3 regions of the Pseudoalteromonas sp. 31A1 genome follow, and region 3 is predicted to be linked to each of the others. Evidence: predicted binding sites of a transcription regulator. Region 3 holds the regulator's gene; each other region holds the start of a gene.

Region 1 (5,229 bases), on a different contig from region 3:
ATTACGTGGATGGGTTTAGCAGCGGCTGCACGGCATTCTTCAGTATCTTCATCTATAAAGGTAGTAATACCTTTTACCAGTGCGTGCTCAAGGCGTTTTGCAACCGGCCATGTACGCCATTCTAAATCCTCTACTCGCTCGGCTTGCGCCATGCCCGAATACTTTGGTGCAAGCTCAACTAAACGCTCGCCTGCGCCGGGATCGGTATTAAGAATTACGTCTGTAACGGCTTTGCGTAACTCATCTGGTATGTCGTCGTAAACGGCAAGTTGGCCTGCGTTTACAATACCCATATCCATACCCGCTTGAATAGCGTGGTATAAAAACACCGAGTGAATAGCCTCACGTACTGGGTTATTACCTCTAAACGAAAACGATACGTTTGATACCCCGCCCGACACTTTACAGTGCGGTAAATTTTGCTTAATACGGCGCGTGCCTTCAATAAATTCTACGGCGTAGTTGTCGTGCTCTTCAATACCGGTGGCTACGGCAAATATATTAGGGTCGAAAATAATATCTTCTGGCGCAAAGCCAATCTCTTCTACCAATATTTTATAACTGCGCGCACATATTGCGAACTTACGGTCAGCGGTATCTGCTTGTCCGTCTGTATCAAATGCCATTACAACAGCGGCTGCGCCAAAGCGTTTTATTATTTTAGCTTGGCGAATAAACGGCTCTTCACCTTCTTTTAGTGATATTGAGTTAACAATTGCCTTGCCTTGAATACACTTTAAGCCCGCTTCTATTACTTCCCACTTTGAAGAGTCGACCATAATGGGCACGCGAGAAATATCAGGTTCTGAGGCTATTAAGTTTAAAAACTTAACCATGGCGGCTTTTGAGTCCAACATGGCTTCGTCCATGTTTATATCAATAACCTGTGCGCCGTTTTCAACTTGTTCGCGTGCAACGGTTAGCGCGGCTTCAAAGTCTTCTTCCATGATTAGGCGTTTAAACATGGCCGAACCAGTTACGTTGGTACGCTCACCAACATTAGTAAATACTGCTATTTGCTGTGTCATGTTGGCTCCTTAATTTAAGTTACAGGCTTCAAGGCCTGATAAACGCATACGTACTTCAAGTTCAGGTAAAGGACGAGGTTTAACACCTTCAAGCCCTTTTGCAAATGCGCGAATATGCGCAGGCGTTGTACCGCAGCACCCGCCTACTATATTAATAAAGCCCGATTTACCCCAATCGATAATTTCGGCTGCCATTTCGGGCGCTTCTAAATCGTATTCACCAAACTCATTAGGCAAACCCGCATTAGGGTGTACCGAAGTAAATGTTTCGCATACACGCGATAGCTCTTGCACATATTGGCGCAATAAATCAGGCCCAAGCGCGCAGTTTAGGCCAATCGAAATTGGTTTAATATGGCGAATAGAGTTATAAAATGCTTCGGTTGTTTGCCCCGAAAGCGTACGCCCAGAGGCATCGGTAATAGTACCTGAAATCATTACAGGTAATTTACGCCCTGCTTGCTCAAAGGCTTCTTCTACTGCAAACGACGCTGCTTTTGCATTAAGCGTGTCGAATATAGTTTCGATTAGTATTAAATCGGCGCCGCCTTCCATTAATGCAAGTGTCGACTCAACGTACGCAGTAACGAGTTTATCAAAAGTGACATTTCGATAACCCGGGTCGTTTACGTCTGGCGAGATTGAACAGGTTTTAGAAGTCGGCCCTAAAACACCGGCTACGTAACGCGGTTTTTCTGGCGTTTTAGCACTAAATTCGTCGCACATTGCGCGTGCTAATTTAGCCGACTCTACGTTTATTTCACGGCTTAGGCTTGCCATGTCGTAATCGTCCATCGAAATGGTGGTCGAGTTAAATGTGTTGGTTTCGATAATATCGGCGCCCGCTGATAAAAAACCACGATGAATATCAGTGATTAAATCGGGCTTGGTTAGGCTTAATAAATCGTTATTGCCTTTAATTAATACATGCCAGTCTTTAAAACGCTCTCCGCGATAGTCTTCTTCTTCTAGCTTATGATCTTGGATCATGGTGCCCATAGCGCCATCTAAAATTAAAATGCGTTCTTTTAATGCGGCGCTTATTTCGGCTTGCTTATTATTTGTAGGAGCGTTATTCGGCATAGTTGTTAGTCCTCACGTCTTGGCTAACTAAATTAATATCATACGGTGTGGTTTGGTACACGTAGTAATTTAACCAGTTCGAAAAAAGTAAAAAAGCATGGCTTTGCCACGTTTTTGAAGGTTGTTTGGTTGCATCATCATCCGGAAAGTAATTTTCGGGTTTTGGTGCATTAGGGCTTTTTTTACAATCGCGCTCGTATTCTGCTTTTAGCGAGTCGGCGTCGTACTCAGGATGACCGGTTATAAACACTTGGCTACCCGATTTATTTTTAAGTAAGTAAGCCCCTACTCGCTCAGAACCAGCCAGTACAACTAGCTCATCACAGGCGTTTATTTTATTTATATCAATGTGGCCGTAGCGTGAGTGCGGTACCAAAAAGGTGTCGTCGAATCCGCGAGTCAGTGCACCGTGATCAAAGTAACATTGGTGGGTAAATACGCCACACAGTTTGTCGTCTTTTAAATCGCGCTTTAAATTGTAACGGTGATATAACGCTGCATGCGCTGCCCAGCACGAAAATAACGTAGAGGTAACGTGTTGCTCAGCCCAATCAATAATGACCTTTAGCTCATCCCAATACGCTACATCGTCGTATTCTAAATGGGCAAGTGGCGCACCGGTTACAATTAACGCATCGTAATTGTTGTCTTTAACCTCAGAAAAATAACGATAAAAAGTATCAAGATGCTCTTCTGAATTACTGCTACTGCGGTGAGTGTCGAGGCGCAGTAGTTCTACGTTTACTTGCAAAGGCGAGTTGGCAAGCAAGCGAATAAACTGAACTTCGGTTTCTACTTTATTAGGCATTAAGTTTAAAATAGCCAAACGCATTGGGCGTATTTCTTGCGTTTTTGCACGTGTTTTTGGCATTACAAATACGTTTTCTTGACGTAAACGTGCAATTGCCGGCAACTCGTCTTTTACTGTAATTGGCATACTTTACTCCTGCTCATAAAAACCGAAGCTTAATTATGAACTGAAAGTAAAAAATATCAACCTCTAGATGTATAGATGTCTAAATGAAATTTATTCATGATTTTATACTTTACTTACAAGCATGCTTTAGTGCTTTAAAACCCGCCATTCGTTGACTGTTTCACCTGTCAGCCACTACAATACAACATTGAAATTTTTATTATTATTTGAAGGCTTTCCTCCATGGTTTTACCTGATAAATTTATATTCTCGATGAGTCGAGTATCTAAGGTTGTGCCACCTAAGCGCACTATCTTAAAAGATATTTCGTTACACTTTTTTCCTGGCGCTAAAATTGGTGTGCTTGGTTTAAACGGTTCTGGTAAATCTACGTTACTACGTATTATGGCCGGTGTTGACCAAGATTTTGAAGGTGATGCACATCCTCAGCCTGGTACAAAAATTGGTTATTTACCGCAAGAGCCTGTTTTAGACGAAAGCAAAACAGTTCGTGAAATTGTTGAAGAAGCTGTTGGCGAAGTTAAACACGCACTTAAACGCCTTGACGAAGTGTATAACGAATACGCCATGGAAGACGCTGACTTTGACGCACTTGCAAAAGAGCAAGGCGAGCTTGAAGCTGTTATTCAGGCGCACGATGGTCACAACATTGATAACGTTTTAGAGCGTGCTGCTGATGCACTTCGTCTGCCAGAATGGGATGCTAAAATTGAGCACCTTTCAGGTGGTGAGCGTCGTCGTGTTGCTATATGTCGATTACTGCTTGAAAAACCAGACATGCTTATTCTCGATGAACCAACTAACCACTTGGATGCTGAGTCGGTTGCATGGTTAGAGCGCTTCTTACACGATTACGAAGGCACTGTTGTGGCGGTAACGCATGACCGTTACTTCCTTGATAATGTAGCTGGTTGGATATTAGAGCTTGACCGTGGTGAAGGTATTCCATGGGAAGGTAACTACTCTTCTTGGCTTGAACAAAAAGATGCGCGCTTACAGCAAGAACAAAAATCTGAAAAAGCACGTCAAAAATCAATTGCGCAAGAACTTGAATGGGTTCGTTCAAATCCTAAAGGTCGCCAAGCTAAGTCAAAAGCACGTATGGCTCAGTTTACTGAAATGCAGCAGTCTGATTACCAAAAACGTAACGAAACTAACGAGATGTTTATTCCACCTGGCCCGCGTTTAGGCGACCAAGTGCTTGAAGTAACGAATCTTCGTAAGAGTTTTGGCGATCGCGTTTTAATTGACGATTTAAGCTTTAGCATGCCAAAAGGTGCCATTGTAGGCATTATTGGTGCGAATGGCGCGGGTAAATCAACGCTGTTTAAAATGATCAGTGGTGAGCAAAAGCAAGACAGCGGTAGCATTACCGTTGGCGAAAGCGTACACCTTGCTACTGTTGATCAGTTCCGTGATGGTATGGACGAAAGCAAAACTGTTTTCCAAGAAATATCAGACGGACAAGACGTTCTAAAAATTGGTAACTTTGAGTTCCCAAGCCGTGCATACGTTAGTCGCTTTAACTTTAAAGGTAACGATCAGCAAAAGTTTGTTAAAGACCTATCAGGTGGTGAGCGTAACCGTTTACACCTTGCTAAGTTATTAAAAGCTGGCGGCAACGTGTTACTACTCGATGAGCCAACCAATGACTTGGACGTTGAAACACTACGTGCACTAGAGAACGCTATTTTAGAGTTCCCTGGTTGTGTAATGTGTATATCGCATGACCGTTGGTTCCTTGACCGTATTGCTACACACATTTTAGATTACCGCGACGAAGGTCAAATTAACTTCTTTGATGGTAACTACACTGAATACGAAGAGTGGCTTAAAAAGACACTAGGTGCAGCAGCAACTGAACCTAAACGTATTAAGTACAAAAAAATTGGTTAATATTTACTGTAGCTAATTTATTACAGTAATACTAAGCCCTGCATTTATGCGGGGCTTTTTTATGCCACCAGCATTACAGGAGCATATCCTGCTAGCATGTAGAGAATTACCCGCTATGCTTAATTTATTATAAAAACAGTAAGGCTAAATTAGGTTATGCAAAATCGTCGTCAGTTTTCTCGTGTTTTATTTTCAACCGATGCACAAGTAATTTTTAATGATCACCAATACCCATGTAAATTACTTGATGTATCTTTACATGGCGCATTAATCACTAAATGTGAT
Region 2 (5,229 bases), on a different contig from region 3:
GAGTGCATCAAAAATACGTTCGTCACGTTGGTTGTTATTTGCAGCAGGGTTTGAGCCATTTTGAATGATGTTTGAAACAGCTTGAAGCTTACTTTTAATGCCTAAGCCTGCTAGTAACTTAGCCTGTTTTAACGCTTTGTCTTTATCGCTTGGTGCAAACAGTGGCTTACCTTTAAAAAAAAGAGCTACTTTTTCATCTGATGTTTTTAATTTTGCAGCTAAATTTGTACATGCTGTTTTTATGTCAACGTTATCGGCAAGTCCTGCAAATATAACGCGAAAGTTATCGGCCATTTAACTGTCCCTAAAGCTTTTATAATGAAATGAGTATATACCTAAAGTACAAAAGAATTCGAGGTCGATTTAATAGTTATTTTGTAGACGCTCTACAAACAATATAGCGAATAAGTTTTAGATGTAAAAACGGCCCTTAAAAGGGCCGTTTTTAATTTACTACAACAATTTTGGCTTAAAGGCCGGCAGCTGCGCGAAGTGCGTCTGCTTTATCTGTACGTTCCCAAGGGAATTCGTCACGACCAAAGTGGCCGTAAGCCGCTGTAGGAAGGTAGATAGGGCGTTCTAAATCAAGCATTTGAATTAAGCCGTAAGGGCGCAGGTCAAAATGTTCACGAATAAGCTCGATTAAACGGCTTTCTTCTAGCTTGCTTGTACCAAACGTTTCAACGCTGATAGAAGTAGGCTCTGCAACACCAATTGCGTAAGAAACTTGTAGCTCACACTTGTCAGCAAGACCAGCAGCAACAATGTTTTTAGCAACGTAACGTGCAGCGTATGCTGCTGAACGGTCAACTTTTGATGGATCTTTACCAGAGAATGCACCACCACCGTGACGAGCCATACCACCGTATGTATCTACAATAATTTTACGACCAGTTAAACCACAGTCACCCATTGGTCCGCCAATTACAAAGCGACCTGTTGGGTTAATGAAAAACTTAGTTGCACTTGTAATAAGTTCTGCAGGAAGTACCGGCTTGATGATTGTTTCCATCACAGCTTCTACTAAATCTTTTTGCGAAATGTCTTCGCTGTGCTGAGTAGAAAGTACAACAGCATCAATACCTACTGGCTTACCGTTTTCGTATGCAAAAGTAACTTGAGATTTTGCATCTGGACGTAACCAGTTAAGCTCGCCGCTTTTGCGTACTTGCGCTTGGCGCTGTACTAAACGGTGTGAGTAAGTAATTGGAGCAGGCATTAGTACTTCTGTTTCGTTACATGCGTAACCAAACATTAAGCCTTGGTCGCCAGCGCCTTGCTCTTCTGGGCTAGTACGGTCAACACCTTGGTTAATGTCTGGAGACTGTTTACCAATAGTGTTTAAAATTGCACATGAATCGGCATCAAAGCCCATGTCTGAATTTGTGTAGCCAATGTCACGAATTGTTTTACGTGTAATTTCTTCGATATCAACCCATGCGCTAGTAGTGATTTCACCACCAACCATAACCATACCGGTTTTTACGTAAGTTTCGCATGCAACACGGGCATGAGAGTCTTGCTCTAGGATAGCATCAAGTACCGCATCAGAGATTTGATCGGCGATTTTATCCGGATGACCTTCAGAAACTGATTCAGAAGTAAATAAATGTTTTGCCATTGTAATTCTGCTCACAAATATTGCGCTTCACAAACGTCGGTATTAGCGCTAAAAAATTAAGGGGCGTATTTTATCGAAAACAAAACATCTTGCATAGTGTTTTTACGCCTAGACGTCTAAATAAAATGTATAATAACTTTTTGGTCTTAAAAAATATTCATAATGCCTCATTTTTATGGGGTTTTTAATTGCACACCGCCCCCACAATAAGTAAGAATGGTGCCATAAAAGCTCTTAAGTGACTTATGAGCATAAACGATTACATAAATACCCGCGCAAATACAAATAAAGGTAGGAGAATTCATGCCATCTCGCAAAGAACTTGCAAATGCTATTCGCGTCTTGTCAATGGACGCAGTACAAAAGGCCAAATCTGGTCACCCTGGAGCCCCTATGGGCATGGCTGATATCGCAGAAGTACTATGGCGCGATTATCTAAAACATAACCCAACGAATCCAGAGTGGGCTGACCGTGACAGATTTATTCTTTCAAACGGCCACGGTTCAATGCTTATATATTCTCTATTGCACCTAAGTGGTTACGACTTACCGCTAGACGAAATTAAAAACTTCCGTCAAATGCATTCTAAAACACCAGGTCACCCTGAGTATGGCTATGCACCAGGAATCGAAACTACTACGGGTCCTTTAGGTCAAGGGATCACAAATGCCGTAGGTATGGCAATTGCTGAAAAAGCGCTAGCTGCACAGTTTAACCGTGAAGGTCACGATATTGTTGATCACTTTACCTATGCATTTATGGGCGACGGTTGCCTTATGGAAGGTATTTCACATGAAGCAGGTTCACTTGCAGGCACATTAGGCCTTGGTAAACTTGTTGCGTTTTGGGATGACAACGGCATTTCAATCGATGGTGAAGTAGAAGGTTGGTTTACCGATGATACACCAGCGCGCTTTAAAGCGTACGGTTGGCATGTGATTAGTGGTGTTGATGGCCACGACAGCGATGCTGTAAGTGCTGCAATTGCAGAGGCTAAAAGTGTAACCGACAAGCCATCACTAATTTGTTGTAAAACAATTATTGGTTATGGTTCACCTAACAAATCAGGTAGCCACGATTGTCATGGTGCTCCACTAGGTGATGACGAAATTAAAGCGTCTCGCGAATTTTTAGGTTGGACTGGCGATGCGTTCGAAATTCCTGATGATATTTACGCACAATGGGATAGCAAAGAAAAAGGTCAACAGCTTGAATCAAGCTGGGACGAAAAATTTGCAGCATACGCAAAAGCATACCCAGAGCTTGCAGCTGAATACAAGCGTCGTATTAACAACGAACTTCCTGGCGATTGGGCTGAAAAATCTCAAGCGTATATTGAGCAATTACAAGCAAACCCAGCAAACCCAGCGTCTCGTAAAGCATCGCAAAATGCATTAAATGCGTTCGGTCCGTTATTACCAGAATTTATGGGTGGCTCAGCCGATTTAGCTGGCTCAAACTTAACAATTTGGGATGGCTCTAAAGGTTTAACACGCGATGATGCAAGCGGTAACTACATTTACTACGGTGTGCGTGAGTTTGGTATGTCGGCCATCATGAATGGTATTGCCCTTCATAAAGGCTTTATTCCTTACGGTGCTACGTTCTTAATGTTTGTTGAATATGCAAAAAATGCTGTACGTATGGCTGCATTAATGAAGCAACCAAGCATTTTTGTATACACGCACGATTCAATTGGTCTAGGTGAAGATGGTCCAACTCACCAACCAGTAGAGCAAATTGCAAGCATGCGTTTAACGCCTAACTTATACAACTGGCGTCCATGTGACCAAGTAGAGTCGGCAATTGCATGGCAACAAGCTATTGAGCGTAAAGATGGTCCTACATCGTTAATCTTTACTCGCCAAGGTCTTGAGCAACAAGCACGTGACGCACAGCAATTAGCAGATGTTAAAAAGGGTGGTTACATCCTTAGCTGTGACGGCAATCCAGAGATTATCTTTATTGCGACGGGCTCTGAAGTGCAACTAGCACAAGATTCAGCAAGCGAGCTACGCAGCCAAGGTAAAAAGGTACGTGTTGTATCTATGCCATGTACTGATGCCTTTGAAGATCAAAGCGCAGCATATAAAGAAAGCGTATTACCGGCATCTGTTTCACGCCGCGTAGCAGTAGAAGCTGGTATTGCTGACTACTGGTACAAGTACGTAGGCCTAAACGGCGCAGTAGTAGGTATGACTACCTTTGGTGAGTCAGCACCTGCAGGCGAGCTGTTTGAGCACTTTGGTTTTACAGTGGCAAACATTGTAAGCAAAGCAAACGAGCTTTTTTAATCGCTTTGATTAAATAAAGTAAGTAATTGAAAAACCCGCACATGTTGCGGGTTTTTTTATGCCCTTACATGAAGCAACTTCACCTTGATCAATGCAGCTTTCCTTGCAAGAAAGTAAGCTATCAGGCAAGGTAGTGCGATAAAATTTATAAATAAAAATCTTAAATTAATAGCAGGAGCTAAAAATGCCAAAGTTCGATAACGTGAGTGTAGTAAAAAAAGCCAATGTATATTTTGACGGAAAAGTGTCGAGCCGTACCGTTATTTTAGGCGATGGCGAAGCAAAAACGTTAGGCTTTATGCAACCAGGTGAGTTTGTTTTTGATACAAACCAAAAAGAGTGCATGGAGCTTTTAGCTGGCCAATGGGATATTTTATTACCAGGTGCAAGTGAGTGGAAAACATTTAATGCAGGTGAATCGTTTAATGTAGATGCAAACGTAAGCTTTAAAGTAAAAGTATCTGATTTTGCTGACTACTGTTGTTCGTACACAGATTAATCAATCAGAGCTTAAGTTAAGTAGACGTCTGAAAGCCCATGCAATGTGGGCTTTGCATAAACTTTGCGCAACACATGATTTAAATCACCAAAAGCCGTAAATAATCCTCAAATATCTCTCTTTTTTCCTTGTGTTAATCTAAATAGCCCCCAATACTAATTGTAGGTAACAAATAAAAGGATACCCTATGAAAATTAATCTTTCTGGTCACCATGTTGAAGTTACTGACTCTATTAGAGAGCACATCAACGAAAAATTTTCAAAAATCGAGAGCCATTTCCCATCGCTTATTGCGCTCGATATTATTTTGTCTAAAGAGCATCATAAGATCCAAGCTGAAATTAGCACAAATTACGAAGGCACGCGCATATCGGTAAAAGGGGAAAACGAAGTTATGTACCCTGCCATTGCAAGCGCAGCTAAAAAACTCGATGCGGCACTAAAACATCGAAAAGGGCAAATAAAAGCTAACTTACACGAAAAGCCTGTAAGCACGACACCTGAAATCGCACACGAGATCATCCAAGAGATGGATCTTAAATAAGAATTAGTCACAAAGTATTGTAAAAAAGAGCCGCATGGCTCTTTTTTATTGCCTGTAATTTAGGTAAGTTATGCGTTCTTGCAGTTTATTAATTATAAAAGTTAATAAAAAGAACACACAACACACATATTTTGAGAAATTAATGCAGAAAACAAAAGCAGTATGGAAATCTAAAATAGGTGCGCTTGGACCTGGGATCTTAATGGCAACGGCCGCTATTGGTGGTTCTCACTTAGTTGCCTCTACACAAGCTGGAGCAATATTTGGCTG
Region 3 (5,229 bases):
TTGTAAACGTTCGTTGTCGGTAAGTGCTGAGTGCCAAAGCATAATGGGTGTATCAGGAAAGCGGCGGCGAAAACGGTTTACGGTTTGTGGTGTTAGGCCGATTTCGGGCACGAGTACGAGGGCTTGCTCGCCACGTTTGAGTACTTCTTCTAGGCACTGTAAATACACTTCGGTTTTACCGCTGCCCGTTACGCCTTCTAATAAGAAGCTGCTAAAGCCAGTACTTTGATTTATAGCTGTGCAAGCAACCGCTTGTTCTTTATTAAGTACTGGTTTACTACCGACGGTTGGAGCAACACTTTGCCATTGGTTATCGTGCTCAATAGTTTGTGTTATGAGTTCTTTATCTATTAAGCTATCTATTGTTTTTTTACTAAAGCCCAGTGCTTTTAACTCAGTTAATGATGACTTACCTGATTGCGATAACTGCTTTAATAGGTTGAGCTGTGTTTTAGCTTTTAATGACGGTACTTTTGCACCTTTTTCTGTCAGGGCAACCATATTAATACTGGTTTTATCAGGCGATTCACCTTGGCGAAGTGCACCAGGTAGCGCTATATGAATAGTTTCGCCTAATGGATAGCAATAATAGCGGGCAGTAAAGCTAAGGAGTTCTAAATGCTGGGCACTTAAAATAGGGGCGTCGTCTATTACCTCTATAATATTTTTAATTTTATTTAAAGGGACGTCGGTACTGCTTTTAATACCCAAAACAACCGCTACTTTTTTTTGATTACCAAAAGGTACCAAAACTCGCATGCCAGGTAGTAAGGGAATTGATAAGCCACTGAGCTGTTCTTCTATTTTATAATCAAAGGTGCGTGGAAGCGGGACTTTAATAGCAACTTCAACAAAACTCATAACAACTCAACCCGTAAAATTAATGCTGTAATGTACTAAAAATAACGCTAAAAACCTACTAGCAATAGTGCTTGAGAAAGAGATTGTTCACTTTTTTGGCAAAAATATAAATAAATACTTGTGTGGGGGGAGGTTGTTGGATAAAATCCGCCACCAACAAATTTGTTTTAACGACGTATGGTGCCAAACTCCGGGTTTGGAGAGCGATGCGGCCTTAACTAGAGGTTCCTATGAAAGAAGGTATTCACCCTAAGTACGAAGTAATTTCTGCAACATGTTCATGTGGAAATAAATTCGAAACTAGCTCAACTCTTTGTAAAGACATTCACTTAGACGTATGTTCTGCGTGTCACCCGTTTTACACTGGTAAGCAAAAAGTTTTAGACACTGGCGGACGTGTTGATCGCTTCAACAAGCGCTTTGGTGCACTTGCCAGCAAGAAGTAATTATTGCTGTTTAGTTAAAAAAAGCACCTTAGGGTGCTTTTTTTGTGCCTAAAATTTGTTATTTATTATCTTAAACTAACCTACATAAATCTTTGAGCAATTTAACGAATTAAATTGCACTATAACGTCGTTAAAAAATTTTTATTTAGAACAACTAGATACAAAAATTTTTGCCTAGTTCTAGCGTAATTTTCTTAACGTTAAATAGACCCCATATATAAGCAGATTGGTATTATTTCGTTGATTTTAACTATCCCCTCCTTTTGCATAACTATTTCCTATTCTTATTCTGAGTATGCATAATCCTTTACAGACAAATCGATAGATATTCTCTATATTTTAAATAGTACAATTTTTAACTAGGTTGATAAAAGTATCTAACGTGGGCTTATCTGTTTTTAAAGTAGGGTAGTAGGCTGTTATTCTAAGTTTATGCTGATACTTTAAGTATACATTTTATAAGATTTTGATAGGCATAAAAGCACCTTAAAACTTACTTTTTAGGTGAATTTTTATTTATTAAATGTTGATATAATCCTGCAAAGTTACTGAAAAACCTCTTAAAATTATAGGATATAGCATATAACAGGATAGACCTGATATTGCTTGGAATTTAAAAATAATAAGGGTATCGTACCCCAAGACTCCATCTCTCACTTTAACTTAAATTGCAGGATACCATCGCGTTATGTCTGACTTTCGTGAACAAGCACTACATTACCACTCACATCCCGTACCAGGTAAAATTAGCATTGAGCTTACAAAACCAGCTGAAACGGCTCATGATCTTGCACTTGCGTATAGCCCAGGTGTTGCCGAACCTGTACGTGAAATAGCTGCAGATCCTGCAAATGCTTATAAATATACGGGTAAAGGTAACATGGTTGCGGTTATTACTAATGGTACTGCAATTCTAGGCCTTGGTAATTTAGGTCCTTTAGCGTCTAAGCCTGTAATGGAAGGTAAAGCGCTATTGTTTAAACGTTTTGCAGGGCTTGATTCTATCGATATTGAAGTTAAGCACAAAACAACAGAAGACTTTATTAATACGGTTGCCAATATTGCCGACACATTCGGTGGTATTAACCTTGAAGATATTAAAGCACCAGAGTGTTTTGAAATTGAAAAAGCATTAATAGAGCGTTGTAGCATTCCTGTTTTTCATGATGATCAACACGGTACTGCCATTGTAACGGCTGCTGGTATGTTAAATGCGCTAGAAGTACAAGGTAAGTCAATTGAAGATGCAATTATTGTATGTTTAGGTGCAGGCGCTGCCGCTGTTGCGTGTATGGAGCTGTTAATTAAGTGTGGTGCACTGCGTGAACACATTTATATGCTTGACCGCAAAGGTGTTATTCATACCCGCCGCGATGACTTAAATGAATATAAACAGCTTTTTGCTAACAATACCGATAAGCGTACATTGCAAGATGTAATTGCAGATGCTGATGTGTTTGTGGGTGTTTCTGGTCCTAACTTATTAGCGGCTGAAGATTTAAAGCTAATGGCTGCAAAACCAGTTGTGTTTGCATGTTCAAACCCAGATCCTGAGATTGATCCTGCACTTGCGCACGGCGCACGCAACGATTTAATCATGGCAACAGGGCGCTCTGATTACCCTAACCAAGTTAATAATGTTTTATGTTTCCCGTTTATTTTCCGTGGTGCACTTGATGTACGTGCAAGTGCTATTAACGATGAAATGAAAATTGCTGCAGTAGATGCTATTCGAAGTATTGCCAAAGAGCCAGTACCTGCAGAAGTTTTAAAAGCCGCTGGAGTAGATAAACTAGAATTTGGTGCGCAGTATATTATTCCAAAACCAATGGATCCACGTTTACTGCCGCGTATAGCAAGAGCTGTTGCACTTGCTGCTATTGAGTCAGGTGTTGCACAAATTGAGCTACCTGAAAACTATATGCAGTAAATCTATACAGTAGAGCTATGCAATAAAATTTAGACATAAAAAAACCTCAGTAATTACTGAGGTTTTTTTGTCTTTGTAATATTTATTCTTCGTTTAAAACGGGTACTTCTAGACCCATTTCTTGCATTATTTTTTTAACTTCTTCTGGTACTTTTTCGGCGTTATCTTTACGTAAGTCATCGTCATTTGGTAAAGGTTGGCCAGTAAAAGCATGCAAAAATGCCTCACATAGCAATTCACTATTTGTAGCATGGCGAAGGTTATTGATTTGACGACGTGTACGTTCGTCAGTTAATACCTTTAATACATTTAGCGGGATCGAAACGGTGATCTTTTTAACTTGCTCTGATTTTTTACCGTGTTCTGCGTATGGGTGAATATACTCACCATTCCATTTAGCCATAAGATGTATCGTTGCCTCAGATTATTAATTTCTCACACGGTATAAAAAGCGTGTAAATATGCGTGAAATTCTATCGATTTAAAAAAGATAGTCAAATAATAGATACCGATCTATCTTAATAAGCCTATTGTAGGTGTAAAGATAAGCACACTTTTGTGAGCTAAAATGTGTTATTCGCAGAAGCCCCTTCTACTTTTAGCCATCTAGAGCTTTAAAATACTTTGACTTATCAAAACGGATAACTTACTCTTTTAGACGTCTAAACATCCAAATTAATCAGGTGACGAATATGAGCGAAAAAAACAAAGCGACCATTGCTGTACGTAACGGCGTTGATGCTGATAAACATCATGGTGCGGTGGTACCGCCAATTTATTTATCGACTACTTATTCGTTTGCCGACTTTGATACTAAGCGTGAGTATGATTATGGTCGTAGCGGTAATCCTAATCGTGATATTTTAGCTGAGACGCTTGCTAAGCTTGAAGGTGGCGCTCGTGGCATAATTACAGCTACAGGCATGGCTGCCGTGCATTTAGCTACTCAGCTACTTAATAATGACGATACGCTAGTAATTCCACATGATTGTTATGGTGGTAGCTATCGTTTATTTACATCTTTACAAAAACGCGGCTTACTAAAGCTCGAAATACTAGATTTAACAAAAGCAGAAAGCCTGCAACAAATTTTAGCAATTAAACCTAAGCTTATTTGGATAGAAACCCCAAGTAACCCAGTACTTCGTTTAACTGACATTAAAGCGGTTACTGAGGTTGCAAAAAAATGCGGTGCATTGGTGGCTGCAGATAACACGTTTTTGTCACCGGCCTTACAAAATCCTATTAAGTTTGGTGTAGATATTGTGGTGCATTCAACTACTAAATACATTAACGGACACTCAGATGTTGTGGGTGGCGCTGTTATTGCAGCAACACAAGAGCTAGGCGATGAGCTTGCTTGGTGGGCTAATAACATTGGTATTACGGGCGCACCTTTTGATAGTTATTTAACGCTGCGTGGTTTACGTACTTTAAATGTGCGCCTAAGGCAGCATCAAGAAAATGCACTGGCAATAGCAGAGTACTTAGAAAGCTCTGAATTTGTAAGCCAAGTTTATTACCCAGGTCTTGAGTCACATCCTCAACATGAACTCGCTAAAGCACAGCAGCTTGGTTTTGGTGGCATGGTTAGTTTTGATATTAAAGGCGATATAAACGACGCTGCAGCATTTTTAACTAGCCTTAAAACGTTTAGTTTAGCTGAGTCATTAGGTGGCGTAGAGAGCTTAATTTGTCATCCTGCAACTATGACGCATGCAGGCATGGATGCAACAGCACGTTTAGAAGCGGGTGTTGGCGATACGCTTATTCGTATCTCAGTAGGTATTGAAGATATACACGATTTAGTCGCTGATTTTGAGCGCGTGTTTGAACTTGTAAAACCAGGGCAAAATAAAAATGTTGGCCGTGTAGGCAAAGGAGCAGGCACTCCTGGTGGTAACGTTAAATTAAGTGCAGCCCGTCCGGCGCTTTGGTAAGTAATACCAATCCGCAATAATACCTAATCAATTTGAGGGATTAAACCGCACG

What was found. The regulator MetJ, encoded in region 3, represses methionine synthesis genes. The targets are predictions, from matches to a motif close to TAGACGTCTAGACGTCTA.
Region 1: the regulator MetJ is predicted to act here: its motif matches at 3,113-3,130, upstream of metA (homoserine O-succinyltransferase).
Region 2: the regulator MetJ is predicted to act here: its motif matches at 1,723-1,740, upstream of metK (methionine adenosyltransferase).

The regions. Positions count from the first base shown of each region.
Region 1 is NZ_WTKY01000010.1:113,748-118,976, reverse strand. Features, by position in the region: gene metH (methionine synthase) at 1-1,028, opposite strand, end outside; gene GQR52_RS11270 (homocysteine S-methyltransferase family protein) at 1,038-2,111, opposite strand; gene metA (homoserine O-succinyltransferase) at 2,101-3,048, opposite strand; gene ettA (energy-dependent translational throttle protein EttA) at 3,271-4,944, shown strand; gene GQR52_RS11255 (PilZ domain-containing protein) at 5,101-5,229, shown strand, end outside.
Region 2 is NZ_WTKY01000010.1:12,172-17,400, forward strand. Features, by position in the region: gene GQR52_RS10800 (hypothetical protein) at 1-294, opposite strand, end outside; gene metK (methionine adenosyltransferase) at 470-1,621, opposite strand; gene tkt (transketolase) at 1,925-3,916, shown strand; gene GQR52_RS10815 (pyrimidine/purine nucleoside phosphorylase) at 4,101-4,415, shown strand; gene raiA (ribosome-associated translation inhibitor RaiA) at 4,603-4,959, shown strand; gene GQR52_RS10825 (divalent metal cation transporter) at 5,102-5,229, shown strand, end outside.
Region 3 is NZ_WTKY01000006.1:71,066-76,294, forward strand. Features, by position in the region: gene priA (primosomal protein N') at 1-861, opposite strand, end outside; gene rpmE (50S ribosomal protein L31) at 1,092-1,307, shown strand; gene GQR52_RS08210 (malic enzyme-like NAD(P)-binding protein) at 1,996-3,237, shown strand; gene metJ (met regulon transcriptional regulator MetJ) at 3,320-3,640, opposite strand; gene metB (cystathionine gamma-synthase) at 3,930-5,177, shown strand.